2 regions of the Klebsiella sp. KE9456 genome follow, and region 1 is predicted to be linked to the other one. Evidence: predicted binding sites of a transcription regulator. Region 1 holds the regulator's gene; the other holds the start of a gene.
The links. The regulator PhoB, encoded in region 1, activates phosphate uptake and scavenging genes when phosphate is short. The targets are predictions, from matches to a motif close to CTGTCATAAAACTGNCNNAT.

Region 1 (6,150 bases):
CAGTAATGGAGATAGGGATAGATGGGATTATTAAGTTTTGTGAAAGAAGCGGGCGAAAAAGTCTGGGATGCCGTATCCGGCGGCAGCAAGGAAGATCAGGCCGATAAGCTGAAAAAACACATTGATAGCCTTAACCTGCCTGGTGCCGAAAAGGTCAATATTGATGTCGCGGACGATGGTACCGCGACGGTGACGGGCGACGTCGGCTCACAGGAAGATAAGGAAAAAATTCTGGTAGCGGTAGGTAACGTCACCGGGATTGGGCAAGTCAATGATAGCGTTACTGTGACGCAAAGCGGGGCGGAAAGCCGTTATTACACGGTGAAATCCGGCGATACCCTGAGCGCCATCTCGAAAGCAATGTATGGCTCCGCCAATGACTACCCGCGTATTTTTGAAGCCAATAAACCGATGCTGACGCATCCTGACAAGATCTATCCGGGTCAGGTACTGATTATCCCGGCGAAGTAAGTCGTGAATTAAAGATTATTAGCAATGTTTGTAGGGAGTCGGCAATGGGATTATTCGATCTAATCGGCGGCATGTCTGGCGGGCAGGCTGGCAAGGCTGAGCAACTTCAGGCGATCATGGCCTGGATTGAACAGCAGGGCGGTATCCAGGGAATTCTGGAAAAATTTCGCAACGGCGGCTTAGGTGAAATCGTCGAGTCGTGGCTTAGCCAGCAGAGCAATATGCTGGTAAATAGCGAGCAGATCGCTTCGGTGTTTGGTTCGCCTGCGCTACAGGAACTCGGCGCGAAACTGGGCATTGATTCGCAAACCGCCTCGGCGCTAATTGCCGAATACTTGCCAAAAATCGTCGATGGTCTGTCACCGCAGGGCGAAGCATCGGCTGAGGGCGATCTGGTCTCTGCAGGGATTAATCTGCTGAAAGGTAAGTTATTTAGTTAGATTTACGTCATTTGAGTATTCACGCGTGGCAAATTACAGGCCTGTATTCAGGCCTGAGACTGATGATAAACCTGTATCAGATATTGTGCCCGCATTTGCGCCGGGCGGCGGCTAACGCCTTGCCCGGCCTACAAAAATTATGATATCAATAGGTTACACATCACCTGTCGGTCCGCGCAAGCGAAACGCCGCCGGGCGATTCCTGAACAATGCACGCGGATGACTGCCCCCTAACTGACCAGCATTATTCTCGCCGCTACCCGTATCCCAGAACCGGCACAACCCGATCGCACCTGAACCACTACAGATCAGGCGCTGAGGATTAATTTTTGGCGATCAAACGTTCCGGTAACAAAAAGCTGAAACACGTGCCTTTACCCGGCGTACTCTCAATTTCCAGACGGCTGTCGTGATGACTAATGGCATGCTTGACGATCGCCAGCCCCAGTCCACTGCCGCCGGTCTGCCGCGAACGCGCTTTATCCACCCGATAAAAACGTTCAGTCAGGCGTGGAATATGTTCCGGCGCGATCCCCGGCCCGTTGTCCTCCACACGGAACAACGCCCCGTGCGGCGCACGCTGCCAGCTAACGGTGATTTCCGTTCCCGCCGGGGTATGATTAACCGCGTTATACACCAGATTGGAAATCGCGCTACGCAACTGTTCTTCATTGCCCAGCACTTTTAGCGCCTGATCGACTGAAAAATGCAAAACATGCTTCTGCTGGCTTAGCGTTTGTGCCTCGCGTTCAACGAGCCGCAGCATCATCGGAACATCAATTTTATCGTTCATCGCCAGCACCGGCGCCGCTTCAATTCGCGACAATGTCAACAACTGTTTCACCAGCCCTTCCATACGCTGCGTTTGCTCGCGCATGGTGTGTAACGCTTTTTCGCGCGTGGCCCCGGCCAGTTCCTGCTCCTGCATCATCTCCAGATACCCCTGCAATACCGTCAGCGGGGTACGTAACTCGTGGCTGACATTGGCAAAAAAATTACGCCGCGCCCCTTCGAGATTGTGCATCTGCGTAACATCGCGCGCCACCATCAACAGTTGATTATCGCTATAGGGCATCACGCGAATTTCCAGATGGCGGGCATTATTCAGCACCAGATTAAGCGGTTTTGAAAAGTCTCTGTATTTCAGATAGTGGGTAAATTCAGGATAGCGCAGAAGATTAAGGATATTCTGCCCATTATCATCCGGCCAGCGCAGATTCAGCAGTTGCTGGGCCAGACCGTTGCACCAGAACATGACGCCATCTTCCGTGGTCAGCACCACCGCATCAGGCAGAGATTCCGCACCGCTGCGAAAACGCTTAATCAGGCTACCCAGTTCGCGTCGACGCTTTTTATTACGCATCTGCATCTGATGCAGACCGTACAACAGCGGTTCCCAACTGCCGCTGCCAGGCGGCGGCGTCATGCTGCGATCAACCCACAGCCACCACGACAGGCGCATAAGATTCCAGAAATGCCAGATAAGAAGCGTTGTCACCGCCGCTAACAGAAACCACGGCAGATGACCCAAAAGCGCCCCGAGGATCAGGGCCGGGATACAACACAAGAAAAGCTCAAGCGCCAGCCTTTTCCATGACAGCCGTTCCAGCACGGGTCACACTCCTGTCAACATTCAGAAACGGGTAGAGAAACGATATCCCGTGCCGCGAACCGTTTGCACCATCCGATCATGGCCGCTATGTTCCAGCGCTTTACGCAGACGACGAATATGCACGTCCACCGTTCGGTCTTCTACATAGACGTTAGTTCCCCAGACATGATTCAGCAACTGTTCGCGGCTATAGACCCGTTCCGGATGTGTCATGAAGAAGTGTAATAATTTAAACTCCGTTGGCCCCATCTCCAGCGGATTTTCGCCGGTCATCACGCGATGTGAAGACGGATCGAGGCTCAGCCCCTGCATCTCAATCACCTCTTCCACCGCCATCGGCGAAATGCGTCGCATCACGGCCTTAATCCGCGCCACCAGCTCTTTCGGTGAGAATGGTTTGGTAATGTAATCATCCGCTCCGGTTTCCAGCCCGCGGACGCGATCTTCCTCTTCGCCGCGTGCGGTCAGCATCACCACCGGAATATCGCGGGTCATCGCTTCACGCTTAAGTTGTTTAATAAACTGCAGACCTGACCCACCCGGCAGCATCCAGTCAAGGAGGATCAAATCAGGCCAGGGTTCATTGAGTTGATTAACCGCGCTGTCAAAATCTTCCGCCTCAACCGGCTGAAAGCCGTTTTGCTCCAGCACAAAGCAGACCATTTCACGGATTGGAGCTTCATCTTCAACGACCAGAATTCTTCTCGCCATTATTTACCCTGTATTTTTTAGCCATCAGTATAGAAGTGCGCGGCCATTATGCGTCAGATTTATGACAGATTTATGAAAAAATGACGGACTGATGAACACGGATTTTGAATTATGACACGGACTTAACTCACCGCAGAGCGGTGTTATCCGGGGTGCTTAAAGGCGGCACGGGAGCAGGTCTCTGGCGCACAGGTAACGATGTCACCGGGGCGAGCGTAGCCAACACATAAGCAACCAGGAGTATGACAGGTATATAATACCGCTTACGTTTTTTCGCTAAGGGACCACTATGCGCATCCTTCACACGTCAGACTGGCATCTGGGCCAGAATTTTTACAGCAAAAGTCGCGCCGCTGAGCACCAGGCATTTCTCGACTGGCTGCTGTCCCGCGCACAGGAGCATGACGTTGATGCGATTATTGTCGCTGGCGATATTTTTGATACCGGCTCTCCGCCAAGCTACGCGCGCGAGCTGTATAACCGTTTTGTCGTTCAGCTACAGCAAACCGGCTGCCAGCTGGTGGTGCTGGCAGGAAACCACGATTCAGTGGCGACGCTTAATGAATCGCGGGACATTCTCGCCTTCCTGAAAACCACGGTGGTGGCCAACGCGGGTCACGCTCCCTTTATTTTGCCGCGGCGCGACGGTTCACCGGGGGCCATTTTTTGCCCGGTGCCCTTCCTGCGCCCGCGTGAACTGGTGACCAGCCAGGCCGGACACTCCAGCGGCGAAAAGCAGCAGCAGCTTCTCAACGCCATCAGCGACTACTACCAGCAGCAATACCAGCAGGCCTGCGCCCTGCGCGGCAACCAACAACTGCCAATTATTGCCAGCGGCCATTTAACCACCGTCGGCGCCAGCAAAAGCGATGCAGTTCGCGAAATCTATATCGGTACTCTCGATGCTTTCCCGGCAAGCCACTTCCCCCCTGCCGATTATATCGCGCTCGGCCATATACACCGGGCGCAGATCGTCGGCGGCTGCGAGCATATTCGCTATAGCGGCTCGCCCATCCCGCTGAGCTTTGATGAAACCGGAAAAAACAAAAGCGTCAATCTGGTGACCTTTCGTGACGGCCGCCTGGCGGAGGTCACGCCCCTTATCGTGCCCATCACCCAGCCGCTGGCGGTCTTAAAAGGCGATTTCGCCAGTATTGGCGAGCAGCTTAATCAATGGCAAAGCGACGATCGGTCACCTGCCGTATGGCTGGATATCGAAATCACCAGTGATGAATATTTACATGATATTCAAAGGAAAATTCAGGAAAAGACCGAAACGCTCCCGGTAGAAGTGCTGCTGGTGCGCCGCAGCCGCGACCAGCGCGAGCGCATTCTGGCGGGAGAAAGACGGGAAACCCTCAACGAACTACGGGTCGAGGATGTCTTCGCCCGTCGTCTGGCGCTGGAAACCCTGGAAGAGGCGCAACAGCAACGCCTGGAACACCTGTTTAATGCAACCCTGCATAGCCTGAACGGTGAGGACCGCCTGTGAAAATCCTGAGCTTACGCCTGAAAAATCTCAACTCGTTAAAAGGTGAATGGAAAATCGATTTCACCCGCGAGCCGTTCGCCAGCAACGGACTGTTCGCCATCACCGGGCCAACGGGTGCCGGGAAGACCACGCTGCTGGATGCCATCTGCCTCGCGCTGTATCACGAAACCCCGCGCCTGAGCAGCGTGTCGCAATCGCAAAACGATCTGATGACCCGCGATACCGCCGAGTGCCTGGCGGAAGTGGAATTCGAAGTTAAAGGTACCGCCTACCGCGCCTTCTGGAGCCAGAACCGGGCAAGAAACCAGCCGGACGGTAATCTGCAGGCCCCGCGCGTCGAACTGGCGCGCTGCGACGACGGCAAAATCCTCGCTGATAAAGTCAAAGATAAGCTGGAGATGACCGCCTCGCTCACCGGGCTGGACTACGGCCGCTTCACCCGTTCAATGCTGCTATCGCAGGGGCAATTCGCCGCCTTCCTCAACGCCAAACCCAAAGAGCGTGCCGAATTGTTGGAAGAGCTAACCGGCACCGAAATTTACGGCCAGATTTCCGCTCTGGTCTTTGAAAAACATAAGCTCGCTCGCGTTGAGCTGGAAAAAATACAGGCCCTGGCCTCCGGCGTCCTGTTGCTGAGCGATGAACAGCAGCAGTCACTCCAGAAAAGTTTGCAAGCGCTTACTGATGAAGAAAAACAGCAGATTAGCGAACAGACCCGTCTACAACATGCGTGTCAGTGGCTGGTGCGTCGCGACGAACTGACAGCGGAAGACCGAAAAGCGCAGGCCGCGCTGCGCGAGGCCCGACAGGCTCTCGAACAGGCCCAGCCGCAGTTGACTGCGCTACTCAATGCGCAGCCTGCGGAGCATTTACGCCCGCACTGGACGCGTCAGCAGGAACAAACCGCCGCGCTGGCGCAAATTCGCCGCCAGAGAGAAGAAGTAAATGCTCGCTTACATGAGAAATTACGCTTACGGGCTGGCATTCGTCTCGCCGCGCAGCAACAGTCAGAACGCCTGCACGCTCTCCGGCAAACGCTATCAGCATGGCTGAAAGAGCACGAGCGCTATCAACAATGGGAAAATGCGCTGGCGGGCTGGCGGGCGGCGTTTCAACAACAATCACGTGACACCCAGCAGCAATCCGCATTACAACAGCGTCTGGAGGAAGCCAGCCGCAAACTGGCCGAGCTACCGTCCGCCAGCCTGACGCTGGATGCCGAACAGGTCAGCGCCGGACTGTCTCTGCACGCCGCCGCCCGGCCGCTTCGCCAGCAACTCTCTGCTCTGCATAGCCAGTTGCAACCACTGGGCCAACGTCTGGAACAGCTCAATCGCGCCGGGCAGACCAGTAAGCAGGAGCAGACGCAACTGGAAGCCACGCTGGCCCGGCGTCGTCAGGCATATAAAGAAAAAAATCAGCAG
Region 2 (6,150 bases), on a different contig from region 1:
GCTGGCGCGCTGCGTTCGCGAAGAGATCGTGCCGCGCGTTTATCCGCAGGCGTGGGACGTTATTCGGACACAACAGGCGCGAGGCGAACAGATGCTGATTATCTCCGCATCGGTTAGCCTGCTGGTGCAGGCGGTCGCGAAGGAACTGGGTATTGAACAGGCGCTGGGGATTGATGTGGAGATGGTTGACGGCGGCTATAGCGGCGTGATTGCCGGCACGCCGAGCTATCAGCAGGGGAAGGTAGTGCGTCTGGCGCAGTGGCGACAGGCGCACCCCGAATACTCAGGCGAGACGACGTTCTATACCGATTCGATTAACGACCTGCCGCTGTGTCTGCATGTCGACCACGTGCGGCTGGTCAACCCTTGCCCGCAGCTGATAGCGGCGAATGTGCAGTATCAGTGGCCGGTGCTGGAGTGGCGGTTGTGATTTCCCCGGCGCTAAATGCGTTATCCGGGTTACCTGTTCGTGCGGTCAGGTAGCCCGGAAGACGCAGCACGCCGCCTCCGGGAATGTTGTTGTGATCGCGCAACTAATCAGGTTTAAACAACGGCACCACGCTACCGCCGATATAGCGGCGGCGCAGCCAGGCGGAAAGCGTATCCATCACCATCACCACCGCGACCAGAATCAGGGTGATAAACATCACGACATCCCAGTTCCATAAGCGCATATTTTCCGCGTAAATCAGGCCGATGCCGCCCGCGCCGACAAAACCGAGTACCGCGGCTGAACGGGTATTGGATTCAATCTGATACAGACTCAGCGCCAGAAACGTCGGGAAAGATTGAGTGAAAATGCTAAAGCGATGTTTCTGTAAACCGTTGGCGCCTACTGCGGTTAGCCCGCGACCCGGCGCGCGGTCAACCGCCTCATGTCCTTCGGCATACAGACGACCCAGCAGACCGGTATCCTGCATGATAATCGCCAGTACCCCGGCCAGCGGCCCGAGCCCGACGGCGCGGACAAAAATCAACCCCCAGATCGCCATATCAATCCCGCGCAGGATATCAAACAATCGGCGCATCAGCAGAGCGATAATCCCCGGAATAACGCCGCGCATAATGTTGCGTGCGGCAAGAAATGAGAGCATGAGGGCGATCACCGTTGCGGTAATTGTGCCGGCAAAAACGATAGCCAGGGTAATGGCGATTTGCGTGAAATAATAACCGAACGGCCAGTTGAAAAAGTCATGCCAGACGAACATCCGCAGCAGATAGCGACCGATTTGCTGAACCCCGGTGATGAGTTGCTGGCCGCTGATGCCGAATTGCATAAAAAACCAGACATAATAGAGCACGCAGGTCAGCGTCAGCAGGGCGACATAGCGCAGATAGCGTCCCTGGACCTGATACAAATCTTGATGCTGGCGACGGCTGGCGGCGATATCCGGTTGGTTCTGCCACTGACTCATTGTTTCCCCTCCACAACCCAGCGCCGCAGACGGCCGGACAGAATATCCAGCAGCGACACCACGATAATAATCAACAACAGCGTAATGCTGACCTGATCGTAACGATCCAGTTTGATATTGGTCATCAACTCTTGGCCGATACCTCCGGCGCCCACCAGACCAAGAATGGTTGAGGAGCGAAAGTTAATTTCCAGACGCATAAAACCGTAGGAGAGAAAAATAGGTTTCACCTGAGGCCACAGAGCGAAACGGATGCGCTGCAACCGAGACGCGCCGCAGGCGGCCAGGCCGCGGACCGGTTTATCCTGTGCGCTCTCTACCGCTTCATAAAACAGCTTGGTCAGGCTGCCGATGGTGTGCAGCATTAAGGCCAGAAAGCCGGGGATCGCCCCGATGCCAAAGGCCATGACGAAAATGACCGCCCACGCCAGTTCCGGCATGGTGCGCAGAAAAGCCACCAGCACGCGCACGGTAAAGCGCAGCGGGGCCGGGGACCAGGCGTTATTGGCGGCGACAAACGCCAGCACCGTGGCGCTTGCCACAGCCACCAGCGTGGACGCCAGCGCCAGCTGTAGCGTCTCCCAGATCAGCGGCAGTTGTATCGGCAGACGATAGCCCCACCAGGCCAGCGAACCTTTGGTGTGCGAATCGGCAAACAGTTCGGCAACATGGAGAGTTGGCAAGGTTTCAAGCATGTAATCGAGAAAGTTGGGCAGCGAATGCCAGATCGTAAAGAGATTAAATTCCGCCATATTGCCAGCGGCGAAATAGAGCACCAACAGTAGCACTGACCAGCTGAAAGTATCGCGCTTTTGCCGCGCGCGAACCTGCTGATAATAGCGTTCAAATTCGGTATGAGTGTTATTCATGTGTCGCGATGTCTCTACCAGTCGCCGCCGGCGATAAGTGCCGGGCGGCGGCATCAGGGCGGGGTTAACGTGCGTTAACCAGTTCGCGTTTCATATCAATGATCTGCTGGAAATCAGCCACGCTGCCCGGGCCGATATGTTGCGTACCGCCCATCGCTTTGATGAAACAGGCGTGATCGTCAGTATCCAGCTTTTTAATCGCGGTGATGACTTTGGCTTTAAAGTCCGCTGGCAGGGCGTTGCTGACCAGAATCGGGCCATTTGGGATCAGCGGTGATTTCCAGATAATACGGATTTGCTTCATCAGGTCCGGGTGATCCATACGAATCAGACGGTTGAAGGCGCCGACGCTGTAGCCGGTATTATAGTCGCCCACCATTGAAGTCCAGGTTACCGCGCCGGCAAACTGGCCGTTCAGCACGCCAAGAATGTCCTGTTCGTGCCCGCCGGAGAAGGTCACGCTGGAGAAAAAGTGGTTATATTCATTATCCGAGGTGCCGCCGAACTGCTGTTTAAACGCGTGGTTCGGAATTAAAAAACCGGAAGTGGAATCCGGGTCGGCGAAGCCAAACGCTTTGCCTTTCAGGTCTTCTAACTTTTTATACGGACTGTCCGCTTTAACAATCACCACCGAGTGGTAGCCGCGGGACTGATCTTTATCATCCACGGCAATCCCCACAATATCGACGGCCTTTGGATTATTAAGATAAACCGAGGCATACGATGAGGGGGACATACTTAATACCACGTCAACTTTGCCGCCCAGCAGGCCCTGGATAACGCCGGAATAGTCGGAAGAGTTACGTAATTTCGTATCGACGTTCAGCGCTTTATCCAGGAACTGTTTAACGCACTGGTTATCACCAATTTGCTGCGTTGCGTTCTGACCGCCAAGGATACCCAGATTTAACTCCTTCGGTTGTTCAGCGGCGCTTGCCTGCCACGCCATCATAATGCCTGCAACCGCTGCGGATAAACGAACTGCGCCAGTGATGTACTTTTTCATTATTTTGTCCGTGTGAGTGAAATTTAATGCAATTGGCTAATTTCATCGCCATACAGCCGTTGCAGAATATCCTGACTAAGCTGAGTGGGATGGTCGTCATAAATAATCTTGCCTTTGGCTACGCCAATAACCCGGGTGCAATATTCACGCACCAGCTCCACCGAATGCAGGTTTACCATCACGCTGATACCCTGTTCGCTAATTTCGCGAAGAACATTCATGATGCGCTGGGTATTTTTCGGATCCAGAGAGGCGACCGGTTCATCGGCCAGTAAAATTCGGGGGCTTTGCATCAGCGCCCGGCAGATAGCGACACGCTGCATCTGACCGCCGGAGAGGTTTTCCGCCCGTTGTAGCGCGTGGGGCAGCATATTCATCCACTCCAGCAGGGAGATAGCGCGGGCCCGGTCGGCATCAGAAAAGACTTTGAATAATGATTTCAGAGTTGAGGTCTGGCTTAGCCGTCCCAGCAACACATTGGTTAAAACGTCAAGGCGCGGGACCAGACAGAAGTCCTGAAAGATCATTCCGCACTGGCTACGCCAGGCGTTTAATGCACGCCCTGACAGCGTTGAGATTTCCTGCGCCGCCCCGACTTCCGGATAGCTCAGGATCTCGCCGCCGCTGGCCCTATGGGTGCCATTCAGTACATGCAAGAGGGTCGATTTTCCGGCGCCGGATCGACCAATCACGCCAACTAACTCGCCGGCATAAAGATCAAAACTGATGCTATCCAGCACGGTTTGTTGTGCACTGTAGGATTTACTCAGATTCTGTACGCTCAGGACCTTTCGTTGTCGGTGAGTCAATGGGGGGGAAAATTGCTGATAGTCGCTTTCCACAACCTCAGCCAGAGAACTGTTCATAAACGTGTCCGGGTTTGTCATTCAACTGGACACTATTTATGGCGTTTTATATGACGGCCCGATGACAGTAAGACGAACAAATAATGAACTCGCCAGTGGCCGGTGAAAGGAGCACCCTCTTATATTATGCGGCTTGCGTCACGGCCTCCCTTCTCAGGATTCGCGTCAGTGTTGTTCAACGTTGTTTAACAATGAACGTCACGGTCAGTAGAGGAGGTAAAGCCGTCTTAACGGGCTTTGGACGCAACGACGACACCATAACCTGATACGGGACATCGCCTGATGCCTGCAATTTGAATTGTGCAGGAGGGGATTTTAAGAATTCTCATCACAGGCTTCAGATTTTTAGGGGGACGCGCTGATAACGACGCTGTTGTATGCTGTTGTGATGTATCTTGCATGATGTTGGATATAGATTATACGGTTGCGATTGATTTTTATTATCGTTCATGGAATTTTAATCTTTTTTAATTATTTTTTATGGTTTTTAATTTTATTAATTAAGTTAAATTTCTTTATTTTATTCTTTATTGTTTGTGTTTTATAGTTTTAAATTCTTTTTTAGTTAATGTTTTTTGTTATTTTTATTTTTTGAGTGAATATTTTTGTGAGAATAGTCTTAATAGATTATGGCTAAGATCCTGGTAAATATAATAATCATTTAAGAACCAGCGTGCAGGTGACTAATAACCACATGAAAGTAAATGATTTTTATGTTTAACGTAATATTCTTATTTTTATTATTTAGATATCATTTGGGTAGATTGTCATTTATCCTTTTTCACACTTATTGACACCCGTGGAGAAAAATCCTAAATTCTGAAACACAACAAACAGATGTTTTTAGTATTCTTTGCCTCAGGTGACCTTTTTTCAAAGAGGAATTGACAAAATTATATTTTGCAGGCCAGGACTGTCAGCGGTGTTGTGATATGTTCGAGATTTCCAGGACTATGGGGTTGACTTATATGGAACGTAAATGCTCTCTGAGCAAATGCATCTGGCCGGCGCATGATAAATATTTTTTGAAGGGACTCTCCGAGCTGATACTGGATATTGATAGCTTAATTTATTTATCACTTGAAAAAGTGTGCAAAGAATTTGTTTTTATTAACCTTAGCGCCAGTTCGTTGAATTATTTTATTCGTCGCGATAATGAGTGGCTGGCAGAAATGAAGGGAAAACAAATTGTACTTATTGCGGCAAGGCGCTCTGAGGCTCTGGCTAATTATTGGTACTACAATAGCGCAATTCGTGGCGTAGTCTACGTCGACCTAACTAATAATATTCGTCAGGATCTGGCCTACGTTATTAATGGCCGTTTTCTGAGGAAGGATATCAAGAAAGAAAAGATCACCAACAGGGAAATGCAAATAATTCGCATGACGGCGCAAGGAATGCATCCGAAATCTATCGCCAGAATTGAGAATTGCAGCGTGAAGACGGTTTATACTCATCGCCGGAATGCCGAAGCCAAACTGTATTCAAAAATACATAAATTAGCGCTTTAGCGGTCTGATTATTTTTTTGTGAACGTAATTTTTAAATATGTGCGCAAGGTCATTATACCGCCAGTCATTCAGGTCACAGGCAATATTTATATGGCCTGAGCCCTGAATAATGGCGGGAAATGCGCACAGAAGTGGGACATCGGGTCTCTCATTAAACTCAGGAAGAAAATGCTATGAAAAAAAAGGTTCTTGCAATTGCTCTGGTCACTGCGTTTGCCGGTGTGGGGGTTGCTCAGGCAGCAGATGTGACTGCTCAGGCAGTCGCAACCTGGTCGGCAACCGCTAAAAAGGATACCACCAGTAAGCTGGTGGTGACGCCGCTGGGCAGCCTGGCTTTCCAGTATGCCGAAGGCATTAAAGGATTTAATACGCAGAAAGGTCTGTTTGATGTGGCTATTGAAGGTGATACCACCGCCACCGCGTTTAAACTGACGTCCCGCCTGCTGACTAATACCCTGACTCAACTGGATACCTCCGGTTCCA

Region 2: the regulator PhoB is predicted to act here: its motif matches at 4,205-4,224, upstream of phnC (phosphonate ABC transporter ATP-binding protein).

What each region holds. Positions count from the first base shown of each region.
Region 1 is NZ_JBDYQK010000026.1:51,312-57,461, reverse strand. It holds gene lysM (peptidoglycan-binding protein LysM) at 22-471, shown strand; gene ABK821_RS21640 (YidB family protein) at 516-911, shown strand; gene phoR (phosphate regulon sensor histidine kinase PhoR) at 1,234-2,523, opposite strand; gene phoB (phosphate response regulator transcription factor PhoB) at 2,545-3,234, opposite strand; gene sbcD (exonuclease subunit SbcD) at 3,524-4,726, shown strand; gene sbcC (exonuclease subunit SbcC) at 4,723-6,150, shown strand, end outside.
Region 2 is NZ_JBDYQK010000036.1:10,937-17,086, reverse strand. It holds gene ABK821_RS23645 (HAD family hydrolase) at 1-430, shown strand, start outside; gene phnE (phosphonate ABC transporter, permease protein PhnE) at 534-1,415, opposite strand; gene phnE (phosphonate ABC transporter, permease protein PhnE) at 1,412-2,284, opposite strand; gene phnD (phosphonate ABC transporter substrate-binding protein) at 2,349-3,290, opposite strand; gene phnC (phosphonate ABC transporter ATP-binding protein) at 3,314-4,156, opposite strand; gene ABK821_RS23620 (helix-turn-helix transcriptional regulator) at 5,125-5,667, shown strand; gene ABK821_RS23615 (common pilus major fimbrillin subunit EcpA) at 5,841-6,150, shown strand, end outside.